One region of the Robertmurraya beringensis genome, then DNA from elsewhere that is predicted to be linked to it. Evidence: riboswitches for the same ligand, from Rfam matches in the RefSeq annotation. Region 1 holds a riboswitch; each other region holds the start of a gene.
The links. A riboswitch is a leader RNA that binds a small molecule or an ion and turns the genes downstream of it on or off. The one in region 1 is predicted to bind thiamine pyrophosphate.
Positions count from the first base shown of each region.

Region 1 (2,325 bases):
CCCAAGCATATGAGACAACCACCCAGGTTTCTGCCTCTGCGGAGGATTTAACAGCAAGCTCGGAGGAAACCGCACAAGGTTCAGAAAGTATTACTTTTTCCATTCAAGAGGTTGCTGCTGCCTCTCAAAAACAACTAGATAGTGTAAATGAAACCATACATACAATGAACACATTGGCTTCGATTCAAGAAACTCTCACTTTTTCATCAGAAAAACTGGAAGCTTCAGCTAATATGGTCGATGGAGTGTCTAAAAACGGAAACAAGGTCGTAGAGAATGCAATAAAGCAAATGTCACATATACATGACTCTGTAATCGAAGTGGCAGGAGTGATTGGTAACCTTGGAAGACAATCAAAGGAAATCAGTCAAATAACCAAAGTGATCACTGGTATTGCAGATCAAACGAACTTACTCGCTTTAAATGCTGCGATTGAAGCAGCACGAGCCGGGGAGCATGGGAAAGGTTTTTCTGTGGTTGCTGATGAGGTCCGGAAACTTGCCGTACAGTCAAAGAGCTCTTCTAACGAAATTATAGATCTTATTTTGAAAATCCAAACCGGTACAAATCAAGCCGTAAAAGCAATGGAAAAAAATACGCTTGAAGTAGAAAATGGGTCAATCGCTGTAAATGAAGCGGGAAGATCTTTTATACAAATCACTGACTCTATCACAGACATTCGTAAAACGATTCAGTCTATTCATCAATATGTCCAAAAAATGACGGAAAGTTCCAAATGTGTAACTGCCAATATCGAAGTGCTAACAGAAATTGCAAAGGTAAATTCGAACTCCTCTTATGCGGTTGCTGCATCTGCTGAGGCACAGTTGGCAACGATGGAGGAAATCGCTTCTTCTGTTCAGACAGTTAATGAAATGGCGATTAACTTAAAAGAAGTTTTAAGGAAATTTACGATTTAATCGGCTTCCTCCTGTTGGTACAGGGGGAACTTTTTTTACTTTTTAAATAATTTATAGTTGCGTTATAAAAAACCTTCCACTATGATGTAAATATAGTTTCATAGGAAATCTACTAGGGGGGCCCGTATGTTCGGGCTGAGAGAAAACAATTCAGTTTTCGACTCTTGGAACCTGATCTGGCTCATACCAGCGGAGGGAAGTAGTTACTGCGAAGATAAATGTTTATTGTTTCGTAACTATGCCAGGTTCTATAAGAATCTGGCTTTTTTTGTCTTGAAATCGTTTTGCTAATATGAAAGGAGCAGGGAAAAATGAGTCATGAATTTTTAACATTAATTGATAGAGTAAGAGAGCAATCACCGTTAGTTCATAATATGACGAATGTAGTAGTAACTAATTTTGTTGCTAATGGATTGTTAGCTCTTGGCGCTTCACCAGTGATGGCCTATGCCAAAGAAGAAGTAGCTGAGATGGTAAGCATCGCGAATTCCCTTGTGCTCAATATCGGCACATTAAGGGAACCTGAAGTAGAAGCGATGATCATTGCTGGTCAAGCAGCGAATGAAAAAGGCGTTCCAGTCGTCCTTGACCCGGTTGGAGCTGGTGCAACACCATACCGCACAAATACTGTAAAACGACTTCTATCTGAAGTGAACATTAGCCTATTACGCGGAAATGCTGCAGAGGTAGCCAACGTAATAGGAGAAGAATGGCAAACACGCGGTGTGGATTCTGGTACAGGTGAAGGGAATATCACAGACCTTGCTCGAATGGCAGCTCAAAAATTACATATGACCGTTGTGGTTACCGGAAAAGACGATGTTGTTTCTAATGGTGAAGAATCGATTATTATTTCAAACGGGCATCCACTTCTAACAAAAGTAACTGGAACTGGTTGCTTATTTTCATCTGTCGTAGGAGCGTTTGCAAGTGTAGAAACCAATTATTTACTCGCAGCGGCAGGAGCATCAGCCTTTTATGGTGCAGTTGCTGAGCGTGCGATTTTAGCGACAGGTGACCAACATGTTGGCACTTTTCAGATGGAATTTCTTAATCAACTCATGCTCACTTCATCCTCTGATGTGGTAGACCTCGCCAAAGTCAGCATTGCAGAAGTAACATCCATATGAGGGAGCAAAAGGAAATGGATTTTCTAAAACTGTATTTTATTATGGGCAGTCAAGACTGCTTGAATCGAACACCTGAAGAGACGTTAGCTCTAGCCATTGAAGGTGGAATTACTTGTTATCAATATCGAGAAAAAGGGATCAGCACTCTCGGAGAAATTGAGAAGTACGAACTTGGAAAAAAACTGCGAGAACTCTGCGGGACACATAAGATCCCATTTATCGTCAATGATGATCTACCACTGGCTATCGCTCTTGATGCTGATGGAGTACATGTT
Region 1 covers NZ_JBHLUU010000127.1:131,713-134,037, reverse strand. Annotated here, with positions in the region: gene ACFFHF_RS23550 (methyl-accepting chemotaxis protein) at 1-920, shown strand, start outside; TPP riboswitch at 1,025-1,135, shown strand; gene thiM (hydroxyethylthiazole kinase) at 1,232-2,050, shown strand; gene thiE (thiamine phosphate synthase) at 2,065-2,325, shown strand, end outside.

Region 2 (2,325 bases), on a different contig from region 1:
GCTCACCCCATTGGTCTGCATCGTCTTGATATTTGGTAGCAAGCCATTCCTGACTTTTCTTTACAAGCTCTGCGTCAAGTTCTGGAGCAGCTTTGATTAAGACGTCAGCGGCATCGGAAGGATTGTCGATAGCAAATTCATAGCCTTTTGAAGCGGCATTAACAAAAGCTCTTACTGTTTCAGGATCGTTGTTAATCATGTTTTCGCTAGTGGTTAAAACAGGTGTATAGTAGTCTAACTTTTCGGAGTAATCGGTTAAGTAGACCATATTAATGTCTTCTCCTCGTAATTCCGCTTCTACGCCTGTCCAACCGTAGTATATCCAAGCAAAGTCAATATCACGTTTAACAGCGGTAAAGAAGTCCGCATCGCCTATGTTTACAATATTCACCTTTTCTACATCTGCTTGTTCTTGCTTCATAAGTGAGTCGATGACGGATTCTTCAACAGGTGAACCCCAACCACCGTATGTTTTTCCCTCAAAATCTTTAGGGGATTGAATATTTTTAGATGCCGGTGATGCGAAACCAGAAGTGTTGTGTTGAATAACCGCAGCTATAGAAACAAGCGGTACTCCTTGTACTCTTGCCTGTGTAATTCCTTCTTGATAACCTACACCAAAATCAGCTTTCTCAGAAGCAACAAGTTGGTCAGCACCAGCTTCTCCAGGCATCTGAATGGTCACATCAAGACCTTCCTCTTCAAAAAAGCCCTTTTCTTTTGCAACATATAGTCCTGTGTGATTCGTATTTGGAGTCCAATCAAGAACGACAGTCACTTTTTTTAAGTCAGCGCTTGACTCCTCTTGTTCTGTTTGCTGTTCATTTGTTTCTGAACAACCTGCGAGTAATACAGAAGCTGTTATTGCAGCTATCCATTTTTTCATTACTTTCTCCTCCAATGGTATAAGTAGGAACATGACCTGGCCCCATAGACGACAAAAAGCGCCGCAGTTTTTGAACCGGGCGCATATGTTTAAACAATATGATTGTCTAAAGAATATGTTCCCTACGCTGGTTTCATCCAGATCAGGTTCAAAGGGTCAGCATCAATGGGATGCACTCTCAACCGGTCTTCATCGGTTCCCCTACAATTCTTACCTATTTAGTTTCATTTCTATCTCATTATAGCAGAAATTATTTTCTTGAAAAGGAAGAACTTTCTTGGAAAATGAACATAATGATATGTTTGTTGTTGCTTTTGTAAAGAACACATTGCAAACTTTAAACAGTCACGATAAGATTGAAGTTATGGATGAATTTGTGTAAGGAAAGAAAGGAATTTCTATAATGGCAAAAAATTTTAAAGATGATGTACAATCGCGTCGCACATTTGCGATCATTTCCCACCCAGATGCTGGGAAAACGACATTAACTGAGAAGTTATTGTTATTTGGTGGAGCCATTCGTGATGCGGGAACAGTTAAAGGAAAGAAAACGGGTAAGTTTGCTACGAGCGATTGGATGGAAATTGAAAAACAACGTGGTATTTCCGTTACGTCGAGTGTGATGCAATTTGATTATAATGACTGTCGAGTAAATATTCTTGATACACCAGGTCACCAAGACTTCAGTGAAGATACGTATCGTACTCTTACAGCTGTTGATAGTGCGGTCATGATAATCGATTCAGCAAAAGGGATTGAGGAGCAGACCTTAAAGCTATTTAAAGTATGTCGAATGAGAGGCATTCCGATTTTCACCTTTATTAATAAGCTTGATCGTCAGGGGAAATCTCCATTAGAACTTTTAGCTGAACTAGAAGAGGTTATGGGAATAGAATCATATCCGATGAACTGGCCGATTGGAATGGGGAAAGAATTTCTCGGTATATATGACCGTTTTTACAAGCGAATTGAACAATTCCGAGTAGATGAGGAAGAACGTTTTGTTGGGTTAAATGAAGATGGAGAAATAGAAGGAGATCATAAATTAAAGCAATACTCCTTATATGACCAGACGTTGGAAGAAATCATGCTATTAAATGAAGCGGGGAATGAGTTTTCTCGTGAAAGAATAGCAAATGGGGAACTAACACCTGTATTCTTTGGTAGCGCCCTAGCGAACTTTGGTGTTCAAACTTTTCTAGAAACCTATCTTCAATTTGCACCTGCACCTCAAGCACGGGAATCTACAGAAGGAAAAATCGATCCATTATCAGAGGATTTCTCAGGCTTTATTTTTAAGATTCAAGCTAATATGAATCCTGCTCATAGGGATAGAATTGCCTTTTTACGTGTATGTTCAGGAAAATTCGAAAGAGGGATGACAGTCAATATCCCACGCTTAGGAAAGTCAATGAAGCTTTCTCAATCAACACAGTTTA
Region 2 covers NZ_JBHLUU010000119.1:47,043-49,367, reverse strand. Annotated here, with positions in the region: gene ACFFHF_RS19005 (ABC transporter substrate-binding protein) at 1-886, opposite strand, end outside; TPP riboswitch at 989-1,099, opposite strand; gene ACFFHF_RS19000 (peptide chain release factor 3) at 1,290-2,325, shown strand, end outside.
Region 2: another riboswitch for thiamine pyrophosphate. It lies ahead of ACFFHF_RS19005 (ABC transporter substrate-binding protein); the one in region 1 lies ahead of thiM (hydroxyethylthiazole kinase).

Region 3 (2,325 bases), on a different contig from region 1:
CATTCTCAACGACGAGGGAGCCCATATGATTATTTAAGCCCATAGCATGAGGAACACTATCGATCGCATCAATGACTCTCTTTCTTACTTCTTCTTTTGATAAGTCATTGGTGATTGGCTTTGGTCCTAACCAAGAGGCCTTTCCCTTTTTTGGCTGCATGGGCAAATGTACCATGATCTCTAAACCATTTTCATATGCCCATTCTGCATGCTTTTTTGAAAGTTCATTAAATGGCATAATAGCTGCCGTTATTTGTACGTCACCTTCTAAAAAATCCTTTACACCTCCTACACCACCTCCAAAATCATCAATGATAATAGCTGCCTTTTTCATTTCCTGGCCATACCCATGATGAGGAAACATTGTAAAAATGACTAGGATCATGATAAATGAAGTTTTTTTCATGAAAGCCTCCATTTGAATGTTAGTTATTTGGATAGTTTCTCACATATAGGAAAAACCATACAAAAAACTCGTCCAAAACATTGGACGAGAGTTAAATTACGATATTTTTTTTACGTTCTCTGAGGAAATCCTTTTGTGTAACAGGAATCTTGGAGAACTTGACACTAAAAGGAATAAAACAATGGAACAATAGATGGCGGCCCCAATCATGGTACCACCGTTCACACCTAGTGAAAATAAGAGTGGCGACATCCCATCCGGTGCATTTTCTCCCCAGAATAAAAATCCTGCGATAAAATGCCAAAAATAACGTGCAGCACTTCCGACGAATGTGGCAACTATGATCCATTGAAGGGCTTTCTTCTTATTTTCAGTTAGTGCAACCTGAATTTTTTTCATAAAGAAACCTGCAAATCCAATAAACGCAAAGGCAAGAAAATACTCAATGAAACCCTGTAACGGAGTTAAAATATAAGCATCACCCATAGCAATTTGTAACAGTCCCCATAAAAAGCCAGAAGCTGTTGCTGCAAGGAATCCCCATCTAAAAGCAATAATTAAAATTGGTAGCATCGCAAATGAAATAGAAATATTAGGCGATAGCTTGATCGATGGTAGAAGGTCAAGAATTAGTGCAAAAGCTGCAAAAAAAGAAGCTTCAATCATCATAATTAGTCGTTTGTTTCCCATAAAAAAATCTCCCCTTTTTCTGAAACCTCAAGGAGAGTGTAGAGAGACATGATTGCAAGAAAAATTCAGTCAGTCCACATCCCTGCGCTAGAATTATCTAACAGGTTCAAAGGGTCAGAACAAACGTTCACTCTCAGCATAACGCTCCCCTTGTGGTTTCTTCGTATGTAGTTTATTATTTCGTACTCATTATATCATATAAAATAAAATAGAAAAGCATCTAGTTGGAATTAAATATACTACAATATTAGTAGGCTAATAAGTCAGAATGTCATTTCATTCTGTTATTTTTGTACATAATAAATAGATAAACAATACTAGTTATTGATAGTTTAATATGTATAATTTATTAGAGGGATGTGGTGAGAAAATGAGGGTACAAGAGGTATTACTAGATAATAATAAAAAAAGATACATTCTTTTAGACGAGGAAGGATTGCCGGTAGTTGAGGCAGTTAGATATTTAAAATATTTGGATTCTATTGGTAGAAGCATTTTTTTAAAGTACAATACTATTAACCAATAATTCTCATTATTGTAAAAAACTATAGGAGTGTATTTTTTTTGAAAAAATATTTGTATTTCTTTCTATTTACGATTCTCTTATTCTCTTCATTTCCAAATCAATCCCAGGCAGCTTCGACAGAAGTAACATCCGTTGGTAATACTGCGACTACAGACTATGCTCCAATTAATAAAAAAACTGGTACTGGTGGAGGGGTTTCAACTTTCGGGTTAGACTTTGCTCGTGGTACAGTCTCTTGTTATTCTATTAGCAATAACGTATATTGCCCTTGGACAATTCAGGTTGGTGGTGATGTAATTTCTTATAGTAATGTAACTGTAGAAATTCAAAAAGACCATGGCTTCCTTAATGGAGGTTGGGAGCCCCATAAAACTTTACCTTTCAATTATCGAATTAATACACCAAGTTCTACTATTAGAAATGAAGGATCTACTACTCTCTCTGACGGTGCATATCGTGCCCGACTTGGAGGTACATTTACCACTGTTAAAAATGGTGTGTATGGAGCATGGGCAAACGGATGGTCATACTTCGAGGTTAAATAAATTTAAATTATAGGGACTGGAGTTGTTACCTTTGAAATGGTTAAGCGCCTTGGAAGAAAATGAAACAATACCGTCCAATATTTCGGAAGAAATTTCTGATTTTAAAATCAGGGCACTTGATAATGAAGAAACACTTGTCAAGGAATTTTCTATACTGA
Region 3 covers NZ_JBHLUU010000122.1:8,479-10,803, reverse strand. Annotated here, with positions in the region: gene ACFFHF_RS19950 (divergent polysaccharide deacetylase family protein) at 1-406, opposite strand, end outside; gene thiT (energy-coupled thiamine transporter ThiT) at 503-1,096, opposite strand; TPP riboswitch at 1,159-1,257, opposite strand; gene ACFFHF_RS19940 (hypothetical protein) at 1,467-1,622, shown strand; gene ACFFHF_RS19935 (hypothetical protein) at 1,661-2,167, shown strand; gene ACFFHF_RS19930 (hypothetical protein) at 2,199-2,325, shown strand, end outside.
Region 3: another riboswitch for thiamine pyrophosphate. It lies ahead of thiT (energy-coupled thiamine transporter ThiT); the one in region 1 lies ahead of thiM (hydroxyethylthiazole kinase).